3 regions of the Paenibacillus sp. FSL H3-0286 genome follow, and region 2 is predicted to be linked to each of the others. Evidence: riboswitches for the same ligand, from Rfam matches in the RefSeq annotation. Region 2 holds a riboswitch; each other region holds the start of a gene.

Region 1 (4,263 bases), 520 kb from region 2:
TGGTTAATGCTGAAATAACTGACCTGTTGTTCGAGCGCATATTTAATGATTTTGATAAAAGCCGATGGGTTGTTGCGGGCATTGCCGTTTAATTCGACATAAGAAATAGCCCCGGCATTGCAGTATTCATGGAAAGGAGCTTCCAAGCTGATCTTCTGAGCAGCACCCAGATCGAAGTATACAGGGATGTGAAAAGAGTTCGTATAATATTCACGGTCGGTTACGCCCGGAATGGAACCCAGTACCTTGCGGTCAACTTTGGTGAATTTACCGGACAAACCTTCTGCTGGAGTAGCGAACAGGGTGATGTTAAGATCCAGTTCCTCACTTTTCCGATCGCAATAGTCCCGCATATGACGCACGATAGCCAGCGCCTTGGCATGAACTTCCATATCCTCGCCATGGTGTTTGCCGTACATAGCTTTCATACATTCCGCCATACCGATGAAGCCAAGAGACAGACTGCCATGCTTCAGCAGATCGCCTACAGTGTCATCGGGTGCAAGATGTTCGCCGCCTTCCCAAACGCCTTCTCGCATCATGAAATCGGAAGCTTTAGCTTTTTGTGCGGTTTGGATGTGGAAGCGATGGAGAAGTCCTTCCAGCGCAATATCCATATAATGATTTAGATCTTCATAGAAGCCAGCTTCGTCTGCGACGGTACGTCTGCCTGTTACTGTGCCGTGTGCAAGACCTAGCCGAACCAGATTTAGTGTATTAAAGGAAAGGTTGCCCTTCCCAGAGCAATGATTACGCCCAAAACGGTCACCGAGCACTCGGGTTCGGCAGCCCATTGTAGCGAACTCCGTATCAGGATCACTTGAATCATAATACTGCAAGTTGAGCGGAGCGTCCAGATTAGCGAAGTTTGGATATAGTCTGCGCGCAGAACATTCAGCTGCTTTTAGGAACAGTTCATAGTTAGGATCGCCTTGCTGTTGATTGATTCCTTGCTTGCATTTGAAGATTTGAATCGGGAACACTGGTGTTTCTCCGCTGCCAAGTCCGTTCATAGTTGCGGTTAGCAGAGAACTGATCACAAGCTGACCTTCTGGTGAAGTACAAGTACCGTAGTTGATGCTGGTAAACGGTATTTGTCCACCGGATCGGCTGGACATGGTATTCAGATTATGTACCATACTTTCAGCCGCTTGCAGAGTTTCGATTTCGGTTTCCTTTAGTGCAAAACGGAACGCCCTTGGATATAACTCCGCCAGATCGGTCCGGCTCATCGTAATCTCGCCCAAAGATTCATCAGCTTGTCCTTCTTCAAAATAATCCAGACCCTTGCGGAACAGCTTGGCGAAGGATTTGGTTACATAAGGTGCCAGATCATAGTCGAGTTTATTGGCGGATACACCACCATATTGAGCATTTTGCTGGGATTGGAAAATAATCGCTACCAGAGACATAGCTGTCATTATTGAGTTCGGAGGACGAACGCTGCCGTTGCCGGTATTGAAACCTTCACGGAGAAGTTTATCAAACGGGATGAAAATACAGTTCGTCGTTCCAATCGCGTATTGATCCAGATCATGCACATAGACGACATTGTCATCAATAGCCTGCACTAGCTGCGGCGGCATCGTAAAATTGCGGGCGTACCATTTTGAATATTCACTGCCGAACTTGCTCATTTTACCGGAGAAACTCTCTCCATTCAAATTGGCATTCTCGCGCAATAGGTCCATATCCCGACTGTCGATAATATCCCGGCCTAAATCAATGAGCTCTTCTAAAAGAACTTCCCGTGCATTTTCTACTCCATTAAATTGTCTCTCCAACAACGTCATTGTACAGCTCTCCTCTCAGTATAAAAGAAAAACATCTATCATCAAATCCATATATCCATAAGAAGTTGGACTGCTATAAGCAGTCGTATATTTGTTCAGATTACATAAAAAAAGCATCCCCTACCCGAGGATGGCAGAAAATGCCCGATGCGTTATGTAAATATCCACACGGATATTTGCAGAGGTCTCTACGTAGATGACCGCATGCGGACACCATCCCTGTTCCTCGCAGGCATCAATAGTTGGTGTCGTCGAAACAGGTAGGTCTCCTGGCTTCCGTGGGATCTCTCGGCGCCTTCCCAAGGGTGTTCCTAACCCTCAGTGGCATTTGCCGGGAGATGTGGATTCTCAAGCTTCCCAGAAGCTTAAGAAGGCCATCCGGTTACAGTGGCGGGACCGCAGCGGATTCTCACCGCGCTTCCCTATTAAGCTCTAAATCCGGTTAAGGATCAAAGCGCCTGTCTCCACTATATTTTGTTGTCGTTAGATAAAAATAACCCAAGATGTTGTGTTTGTAAACAGTTTTTTAGAAAACCCGCGCGGGGAGCGGGTTCTTCAAAAGTACTCCACAAATGATCCACAGGCTGTCCATAAGTAATCCACAATTGATCCACAGGGAGATGCGAAATGATTCATAAATTGTCCGAAAAGATGCCACAAAGAGTCCATAAATATAGTGCAGATGACCCTAGAATTTGCTCATGAGAAAATACTCTTAGCCCAAAGTCATATTTTGGAGTAATCAGAAGAAATAGAAGAGATAAGGGAGGATAATCTTGCTTAGTTTGTGACAGAGCGGTGGAATTGTTACAATGGAAGGAGACAGCTACTATAAAATTTCGAGGAGGTATTCTCATGCCTATCGCTGAAGTTACAGTTATTCCAATTGGAACAGGCAGTACCAGTCTTAGCAGCTATGTTGCGGATATGCAGCGGGTGCTGAAGACAGTAGAAGGGATTACTTATGAACTTACGTCTATGGGTACGATCATCGAAGGGCCTCTGCAACGCATTTTTGCCGCGGTAGAAGCTTTGCATGAGTCTCCTTTTGCCGCAGGTGCAGAACGTGTCTCTACTTCACTTAAAATAGACGACCGCCGCGATAAACCCTCTACTAGCCGTGGAAAGTTAGAGTCTGTGGAGCGTAAGCTACAGGTGGATTAGCAGTTTAGGAGGGCGGAAAACAGGGAGAAATAGGCTTGCGTTTCTGGCTGAAAGTTGTATAATATTTTTTGTTTGACAGAAAAACAGCGTTAAGCTGGTGTAGCTCAGGGGTAGAGCAACGCACTCGTAATGCGTAGGCCGGGGGTTCAATTCCCTTCACCAGCATCCTTACAAAGTCGATAGTGGCGCGTGTTCCCGGGTTTTTGGAACTGCGCCTTTTTTTTGTACAAGCATCAACTTCTAACATTCTTCTAACCTTTAGTCGATTAAAGTGGGTGTCTCGTCAATTTTCTCCACTTCTTTTCGGGTTCCTAGAATAGAATCTCCGATACATCGGGGCACCGCTTCCTGCAGATTGGGGAGAACATGTGAATAAGTATCCAGAGTGATATTTATTGATGAATGGCCTAATCTTTCCTGAAGTCGAATATGATGGACAGCCCCTGCTGTTCCCTGTTCTTCTGGAGAAACGTATCAAGGAAGATAAGACATGGCGCGAAATCGGTAATGAAAACGGTATGACTAGTGGTCACTGTCGAGCAGATGGAAGGCGTGTCGCAAGCTGACAGCAATCAGAATGAAGGATGTGGCGGAGGTGCAGCATAAGCTGCTTTTCTCTTGCGGGGGCAGATCGGTTAGATGGTAATTACTATAAAAATAAAAAAGACACCACAAGGTGTCTTAGTACAGATACTTTTCGCTCGAATTTCACGAGCTCGTCAGTGAACTGAGTTCATAAGCAAGACTGGCTACGGCTAACAGATGAAGAGATAAAGTAATATCAATGTTAAAATGTGCGGTAATATTAATTTTCATAGATAACCACGCTCCTAAAGTATAAATACACATAAAGAAAACTTTATAAAGCGCTTGGCCTGCCATCATCAGTGCCAGGTAGCCATCCTGTACAGACGCCTTAGCGTTTCGACAATAACATTATACTTAATATTTTGTGTTTTGCCAAAAAAAGGACCCCCAATTCTTGGTCGGGGTGGCGGTTCTGTGTGGTTTCTCAGCGCTTTGGAATCATGATGGTCATTGAGGCTCCACGCACGCGGCTGCAGAATGATCAAATGGAAGTTACGTTTCGGTGTTCATATCTGCTGCATGCTCTGAAATTGATTATCCAAATAACGGGCAGCAAGTTCAGAAGGTTAACGGATTTTTTATTGATACAGGTTGAATTTAATGTTTGATACTGTTGTTATGCTAACGGGAAAGGATAGTTTAATAAAGGAGTTACTTAAGACTGGAATAATGAGCAATGTGACAATTATGTCATTCTGAATTGAATATTGTTAGGTTA
Region 2 (4,263 bases):
CAAAGTCCCCTCACTAATCAACCCTTCCGGGCCTTCAACGGTTAGCGAAGCTGTTACATTCTTAGAAATCACTTTTAGAGCTTTTGTATATTTAGCAATCGTTGGGGCTTTGCCTTCACGGTAGCCAGTTACAGTCAGTGTATAGTCACCTGCGGGCACATTTCCTGAGAATACGGCCTCACCTTTAGCATTCGTCGTTACCTTGTGAGCTCCAATTTGGACCTGAACACCCGCAGCTTTTGCAGTTACAGGAGAGGAAGTGTTCGTAGCAGCGTCCCATTTCCACGTCTTACTAGTTACAGTGACGGTAAAGGAATCGCCCTCTTTAAGATTTGCTTTGGAAAGCGTAACGGAATCCACAAGCTTAGTGTCATCTCCGGCATAATAAACCAGTACCTGATCTGAATCTTTAAGTACAAAATCACTCATGCCTACATCGGGATTAATCCATTTTCCGTCACGTGATACAACATACATCCATCCGTCATAACCACCAAAGCTTCCAGCAGCAATACTTCCGATGCCAGTCACATAACTGCCCGAAGGATTTGTGATCGGCAAGTTCGTTTGAAGCGCCAGCTTCTCTAACGCTCCAAGTGCGTTGCCAGCATAGGCGTACCCTTGTGCCAACGTGGCCTGTGGTCCCTCAATCGTTACTGGAGCGTAGATGAGTGAGCTCTGAATGGAGGATTTGGAAAAATCGTATAGCTTACTGTTGCTTCCTTTATATAGCAAATTATAGGCAACCAGCGCCTGAAGCCCTTGCTCTGTCGCCAGAATATTACTGCTTCCACCACGGCTATGGGTGAAGCTACCATCAGCTAGACGATAGCTAAGCAGGTTCTCCATTAGATCCACTTTGTTTTTGGTGTATTCTAATCCACTAGGATCAACTCCGAAGGAGGTGAGTCCAAGGATTGCTTGTGCGCTACTTTCAGCACTGTCACCGTAACCCCCATGGCTATCTTGAGCTGTAGATAACCAAGCTACGGCTTGTAGCCCTGCTAAGTAGGCTTCGGGATTATTTTTATGTGCCGCCAGAGCCGTCAAGGTTATCGCTGTCATATCAGGCTCACTTGCACCTGAGGTTAGTGCAAAGCCCCCATCCGGATTCTGTTTGGAGAGAATCTCCGTAAGGAGCTTATCCGCCGTCCATTTCGCGTCACTTGGGATATTATATTTACCAGAATCCAGCGCAAGTAAAGCATATACCGGATTATTAAGCGTCTGTTCACTGAGCTTGCTATTATTATAAATTTTCTCAATCAGATTATAGCCAGGAGTCATTCCGTTACCAGCAAAGCTAGTAGGATCTGCACCAATCGCTCTCACTGCGAGCACGATTCGAGCATAATCGGTTACATTGGTGAAATCGCCAGCGGCATCCTTTACTTTTTTTTCAAGCTCTGAAAGGTAACTAGCCGGCAGCTTGTACCCTGCTTGCGCTAATCCAATGGCTTGCCAATCCGATTGCACGCCACCTTTCAAGAGATATTCTGCAGCCGCATAAGTCGCATCCGCAACATTAATCCGCTCCGCGGCAGTTGCCTCCAGACCGGCGCCAGCGCCCGCTTCTGCAAATATTTGTCCCGCCGGAACAAGAGATGTTCCTAGAATTGAAATGACCATGAATAAGGCCAGCCCAAGTGCTACAAACTTGGAAGACATGATTTTCTTCATTGTTTAACCTCTTTCTGTATAAGAATGGGTACTGCTGGGAATAAGACGCATAACATAAAGACCGCCCCTTTGGAGGGCGGTCAGGGAAGATTACAAATTGAGGCTGCGGCGCTTGCTTCCTGCCAACAGTCCATCTGTATATGTTCCACATTCTTACCCCACGAAGAATAGAAACGCTCACGAAAAAGGCAGGTCTCCTGGCTAATGCTTCATCGCTGTTCTTCACCTTCCCACCCTACCTTCGGGGCAGTGGCTTATAGAAGAAACGCTCCGCACATACAGTGGCGGGACCGCGCCGGACTCTTGCACCGGACTTCCCTTTTAAGCAGACGACTAGATTGATAGAGTCTGCACCTTTTCCAGTATGTAGTATCTTATTTTGACATCCATAATCATATCTATTAATACATAGCATGTCTATAGAAAAGCTTAGTATGGGCAGCAAAAAAATGAACAGCAATACGCCACCTTCCGGTGGGTATTGCTGTTCAGAAAGCTTGTTATTCGACTGTTCCATCCGGACTTGCAGTCGGGGAGGGTTCAGCACTTGAATCAGAAGCTGGTGGAATATTAGGGTCGGGATCTACGATCAATGTAAATCTTCCGGCTTTGATCATACTTTTCTCTAGAATTGTCGCTCCAGACTCCAATGTAACCTCAACCTGATAGGAAGGTTGTTCACCTTCAGTCACAGCTGTTGCGGAAGGCAACCCAGTGCTGTTCTCAGTATCAGAGGAAGGCGTAGTGGACGGAGAAGCATCAGCTACAGCGTTAGTAGAATCTGCACCTTCTGCTGTTCCTCCAGTAGTGCCAGCGGCATCTGACTCGTCAGCAGCGTTTCCCTCATCCGTCCCATCCGTTGACGGCACTGGACAAGTCCCATTTGTAGCAGCGACCTTAAAGCTTTTATCTATCTCTGTAGACGAAGACATTAAACTAACCTCAGTCGGTTGAAACTGCACACAGTCATCTGCACTTGCGAAGGTGAACACCAACATGCTGCTCCCCTTATCTCCTTCGACGCTCTGATCCTTCAAGTATACTGAAGCTGGAGGCAGCATATTGCCTGCACTCTGAACAGGGGTCGGCTCAGGGCTTGTCCCCGGCAGAGCCGTCTTCGTATCATCCGGACGCAGCATACTGAATACGATAATTGCAATAATCACCAGAATACCCGTAATGGAGCCGGAGATTAAGAGTCGAAATCGGCTGCGGCTGATCCAGCGCGCCAGCGGGGAAGCCAGTTGGGAACGGGCTTCATTGTACACATTTTGCAGAGCAGGCCGAGCTGCCGCGACATAGTTCTTTCGGAATTCCCGATTCTTGAACGCTTCACGATCACTGCTCAGGAAATACTTCAGAATCGCCTTACGGTAACCCGGTTGCAGCTTTTTATTCGAAACCGTAAATAAAGGATTGCCTTGCGACCAAGCAAAAAACCGATAGATGATTTCTTTGTCGGAACCGGCTTTACGCTTTAACAGCTCCAGAAGCGCATCGTAATCCAGCGGACCCCCTTCACGCTGAGTTGTATAGTAAAAGGCTAGCGGAAGCCGTTCAAAGGGTTCCAGAACACGCGCCTCTTTTAGCAAACGACGACCCAGTAGCTGCACATCGTCTAGTTCCTGCGGAGACAATCCTGTAAAAATCTCCTCATTCGGCTTCTCTTCACCAAACCAGCGGTAAGCGGCACGCAGCGCATTCTCTTTCTGCTTGCTAATCCTATCCAGTGGCGGCTGCCAATCGACAACATTACCATACCGTAAAAAAACTACCTCCAGAAGCTCCTCCTGCGTCATATCAGAAAGCGATAAGCGGTTCAGTAAGAATCTATCTGCTGAAGCAGCAAGATCCTGCATTAGGGAGAGTGCCTTAGGAGCAACTCCTGTTCCTTTGCGGCGATCTTTTTCTGCCTTATCTACAATTTCATGAATTTCCGCCACAGAAGCCACCGGATCATGCTCCAGCTGGAGCTTTTCTAGCAAATAATCCTTCACAGCATTTTGAGCAAAAGACTGCTCTAACGCCACTGGCAGGAACCGCCCCCAATGGAGCACAAAGCTCAGAATATCCGCAGATCTGGACGCCGCAGCTAGTCTTGATTCCATATAAGGCTCAAGTAGCTGCTTACGGAAATAAGTTTCAGACATCACGCGCTGGAAGTAAGCTGCACTTAACTCATCATTACTCTCAATGATCCCGTAAGCAGCACTCAAAATATCCTTGCGGCCCGCTTCCACACTATGAAGCATCCCATTGATGAAATAATCCACGATTCTGACCCTGTAATTGTGATCCTTAAGTACAAAATACTCTTTAAAGCATTCCATAATCGCCGGATCTGGCACATTTCTTTGCCGAATCAGATCAAATTCCCGGTCAAACCGTTCTAAGAAAATATCATTCAAGCGGATTCTAGAATGAATTGCACCGTCTGGTTTAAGGTAAGAAAGCAAACCACTTAGCACCGCACTCTTGTTTTCCGTATATAAATGCTCGTTCCCTTGCTCAATCTCATAAAATATAGCCAGCTCATTATAGAAAGAAAGGGTTAGCTTGTGCTCAGGACTCTCTCCACGCAGA
Region 3 (4,263 bases), 170 kb from region 2:
TCCGTTGGCACTAATGGTGGTTAGCTTATTTCCGTTCAGGTTCAGCTTAACCTTGGTATCTTTGATTTGTGCACCTTTTTTTAGGTAGACCAAATCGCTTTCGGTGCTGGAGGAACGCTCCTTCAGACCAGACATTAATACATTGTGGAGTTCAGGGTCAGACCACTTATAAGTTTTACGGTTGAAATGCTGCCCGTTATCCCAGAGCATGGAAGTCATTTTCTTTTCTTTCAAATAATAAGTCAGATACTCGAAGAATTTAAGCTTCTCGCCCTGTTCAATCACACCCGTGTCTTTATCGAAACCTAATAAACCAAATTCGCCGACGATGACAGGGATGCCTTTAGCTACAAATGTATTGTAAACGTTATCAAAAGTTTGAGTGATATCATTTTTTGTATCTTTTTCAAATGTGGTGTAGCCGGCAATGTTCACACTAAACGGCCAGAAGCCATAGAAGTGAACGGTCGCAATAATATTTGGATCGTTCAGAGCCGTAATCGTCTTATAGAGATGATCCATTCTTGTTTGCGTAGGTGAAGACTCTAATGAAGGTAATACAAGTGGGCGGAGGTCGTTTTTCCCACCGGATTTCCGCACGATTTGATAGAAAGAGTTATTAAGTTCAGTAAGCATTTGCTCCATTTTTGCTTCGTCTGTGCTTCCACCATCGGTGAATCGAGGTTCATTTATGCTCTCGAACATCAGCTTATCGGATTTGTCCTTGAAGCGATCGGCAATTTGAGTCCAGGCTGCATTATAACGTGCCAGCGTTTCATCGTGTTTTTCTTCCATATGGCTTACCCATAGCCAGGAATCATGGTGGACATTAATCATGACATAAAGCTTGGCGTCCAGTGCCCAGCCGACAACTTCTTCCACACGGTCGAGGTAGGCCTTTTCTAGGGTATAGTCTGGTGCCGCACCCATGTGAGTATCCCAGGTCACAGGAATCCGAATGCTTTTATAGCCTTGAGCGGCGATCTTTTTAATAAGATCTTGGGTCACACGTGGATTGCCCCAGGAGGTTTCATCCTCACCTGTAGCATCTAAAGTATTGCCAAGGTTCCATCCGGGCTGCATTTCGTCTACATAGGATTGGATCTTACTCTTTGGCGCTGCCTTAGCTTGTTGCTCGTCCTTAGTTGCAGCTGCGGCCATGGATGAGAACAGAGAGAGCAGAAGAGCGGTGACAAGTGTCAATGATAAGAAGGATTTCTGGATTCGCGTAGTCATTGAATTCTCCTTTGTGAGATAAATTTAGGATGCTTGGACCTGGCTTTGACGCTGTACTTGGTGGTTAAATGAACGCAAACACCTCCAGTTTTATTTTGTAAACGCTTTCTGAATATACCCTAACATAGAATACACTTAGCGAGTACCTTACTAATTTGTGGTAAATTCATATAAGAATTAGTGATTTAAATTAATTTGCCCCACAGTTGGATAAAGAAATTATTTGAATAACCCTACTCGTAGAAATTGGTTATTCAATAGGATTATCTCTAGCTGCCCGTTATACAAAAAAGAAATATAACATGACAAAAGCATATATATTAGTTATGATGAAGCATGAAAATTTAAAATTAGAAATAGGTGCCAACTATGAATGTTGCGGAAGTACAATCATAGATTGGTTAAATGGAAAGCGGGTGTGAATCCCGCGCGGTCCCGCCGCTGTGAAAGAGGAGTCCTTGCAAAATGCCACTGGGAAACTGGGAAGGCAGCAAGGGTGATGATACTTGAGCCAGAATATCTGCCTTTTTCTGTTACACCATCAAACTCTACGATCGATAGAGAGGTGCTTGAATAGTGTTTGCCAGCTATTATTGTGGTTCACTATCTTAACCTCTTGACGTTTATGTTGAGTGGTTTTTTTGTGGTTATGAGAAAGTTTATTCTGTTTTTTATCATAGGTATGAAGGGAAGGGTTATGGAAAAATGAAGAAAAATAAGTTTTTAGCGTGGTTACTTATTGTAGCTGTATTTATTACGACATTCTCTACAAGTGTAATCCCGGCTCAAGCAGATGGAGCAAGCTCTACCCTTAAAGGGTATGTATCTGTATCCGTAGAGAAATTCACCTTAGGCCAAGGGTATATTAAGGAACCTATTAAAGTTCCGATTTATGAAGGCGATAATGGCGCATCTTTAATAACACGTGCGCTAGGTGATGGGAATTATAGATATTTAGGAAATATAGATAGTGGTTTTTATTTATCAGAAGTTAAAGATAGTGGCAGAAGCGAAGTCAATATTCCACAATATATTTTAGATATGATTTCAGCCGATGGGAATACAGTCGGCACTAAAGCAGACCCAGATTGGTTAAGTCAGTTTGACTACACCTCCATGTCGGGTTGGATGTATGCAGTAAATAATGTGTTTCCTCCGTTTGGGATGACCGATTATAAGCCTCAAGACGGTGACATCATTCGAACTCAGTTCACCACTTATGGCTATGGTTCTGATCTTGGCGGCTGGGGGGAAATCCCAGTTCAACTTGCCAATAAGGATGCTTTAACTGCGGAAATCGCCGAGATTAATAGTGCCCCTAATAAAGAAACTATTTTGGACAGACCAGTAGTGCAATCGGCAGTTTATGAAGCCTATTCCGTGCTCGAAAACATGGCAAGCTCTCAAATAAGTGTAGATCATGCGCTTGTCGGTCTTAATAATGCATTAGACATTGAACCCCCTGTTATTACAGTAAGTGGCATACAAGATAAACAGGAAGTATCCAATAAAGAAATAAGCTTCAAAGTAGCTGTCACAGACAATGTATATAGTGACATTACTCCAGAAGTGAAGCTGAATGGAGTTACTTTATCACCCGCAAATGGGGAGTACAAAGCTACTCTGAATTCAGGCATTAATGCAATTGCTGTAACGGCTCTTGACGGAGCTGGAAACAAAACAAATGTAACTTATCAGGTTACTTACAAACTGGAAACTACAGTTGCCGTCAAACAACAGTTAGATAAAAACCTTGCTTATATTTTAAATACTGTAAAGAATCCAACGTTTGGAACAGGCAGCGGAGAATGGTCGATCCTTTCTCTGGCACGGGCGAACTATACAGTACCTAACGGTTATTATGATCTCTATTACAATAATGTAGCTACGAAAATAGCATCAATCATTAAAGAGGATGGAAAACTCGACGCCAATAAAAGCACAGAGAATTCCAGAGCGATTCTAGGACTTACCTCTATCGGAAAAGATATCACAAATGTTGCGGGATATGATCTGAGAAAAGCACTCGCTGATTATCAATATATCCAAAAGCAAGGCAATAATGGTCCGATTTTTGCTCTGATTGCGCTAGATAGCCATAACTATGAGATTCCTGTAGTTGATGGAGTTACAGAACAGACCACAAGAGAAAAACTAGTTCAGTATATTTTAGATAAAGAGGTTAAAAAAGGTACAGCAGAAGCTGGTGGCTGGGCATTAGGCGTAACCAAAGCCGATGTCGATATGACTGCGATGGCGATGCAAGCTCTTGCACCTTATTATGCAACCCGTGATGATGTAAAAGCTGCCGTGGATCGGGCCATCCAATGGCTGTCCGATAACCAAAACAATCAAGGCGGATTTACAAGCTGGGGAAGCACTAGCAGCGAGAGTATCTCGCAGGTAATTGTAGCCTTAACTGGTGTAGGCGTAGATCCGCACACTGACGCTAGATTTGTTAAAAGTGGAAATTCGCTTATTGATGCATTACTTAGCTTTGCTGCACCTGAGGGTGGATTTAAGCATATCCTCACAGGCAAAGTAGACAATATGGCAACGGACCAAGGTACGTATGCTCTTGTGTCCTATGATCGTCTGCTCAATCATAGCAACCGTCTCTTTGATATGAATGATGTGCAATTAGAACAACCTACTGCTGTTGTAGCCAAACAACAATTAAATAAAAGCCTTGCCTATATTCTAAACACTGTAAAGACCCCGTCGTTTGGAACAGGCAGCGGAGAATGGTCGATCCTTTCTCTGGCACGGGCGAACTATACAGTACCTAACGGTTATTATGATCTCTATTACAATAATGTAGCTACGAAAATAGCATCAATCATTAAAGAGGATGGAAAACTCGACGCCAATAAAAGCACAGAGAATTCCAGAGCGATTCTAGGACTTACCTCTATCGGAAAAGATATCACAAATGTTGCGGGATATGATCTGAGAAAAGCACTCGCTGATTATCAATATATCCAAAAGCAAGGCAATAATGGTCCGATTTTTGCTCTGATCGCGTTA

Evidence for each region. A riboswitch is a leader RNA that binds a small molecule or an ion and turns the genes downstream of it on or off. The one in region 2 is predicted to bind cobalamin.
Region 1: linked by a shared signal. The riboswitch ahead of MHB37_RS02375 (anaerobic ribonucleoside triphosphate reductase) and the one ahead of MHB37_RS04575 (DUF4430 domain-containing protein) in region 2 are both predicted to bind cobalamin.
Region 3: linked by a shared signal. The riboswitch ahead of MHB37_RS03910 (S-layer homology domain-containing protein) and the one ahead of MHB37_RS04575 (DUF4430 domain-containing protein) in region 2 are both predicted to bind cobalamin.

The regions. Positions count from the first base shown of each region.
Region 1 is NZ_CP150285.1:544,608-548,870, forward strand. Features, by position in the region: gene MHB37_RS02375 (anaerobic ribonucleoside triphosphate reductase) at 1-1,793, opposite strand, end outside; cobalamin riboswitch at 2,035-2,270, opposite strand; gene MHB37_RS02380 (MTH1187 family thiamine-binding protein) at 2,649-2,957, shown strand; tRNA gene MHB37_RS02385 (tRNA-Thr) at 3,051-3,122, shown strand; gene MHB37_RS02390 (hypothetical protein) at 3,356-3,523, shown strand.
Region 2 is NZ_CP150285.1:1,060,022-1,064,284, reverse strand. Features, by position in the region: gene MHB37_RS04575 (DUF4430 domain-containing protein) at 1-1,680, opposite strand, end outside; cobalamin riboswitch at 1,850-2,053, opposite strand; gene MHB37_RS04570 (glycosyltransferase) at 2,181-4,263, opposite strand, start outside.
Region 3 is NZ_CP150285.1:891,252-895,514, forward strand. Features, by position in the region: gene MHB37_RS03905 (cellulase family glycosylhydrolase) at 1-1,236, opposite strand, end outside; cobalamin riboswitch at 1,578-1,779, shown strand; gene MHB37_RS03910 (S-layer homology domain-containing protein) at 1,942-4,263, shown strand, end outside.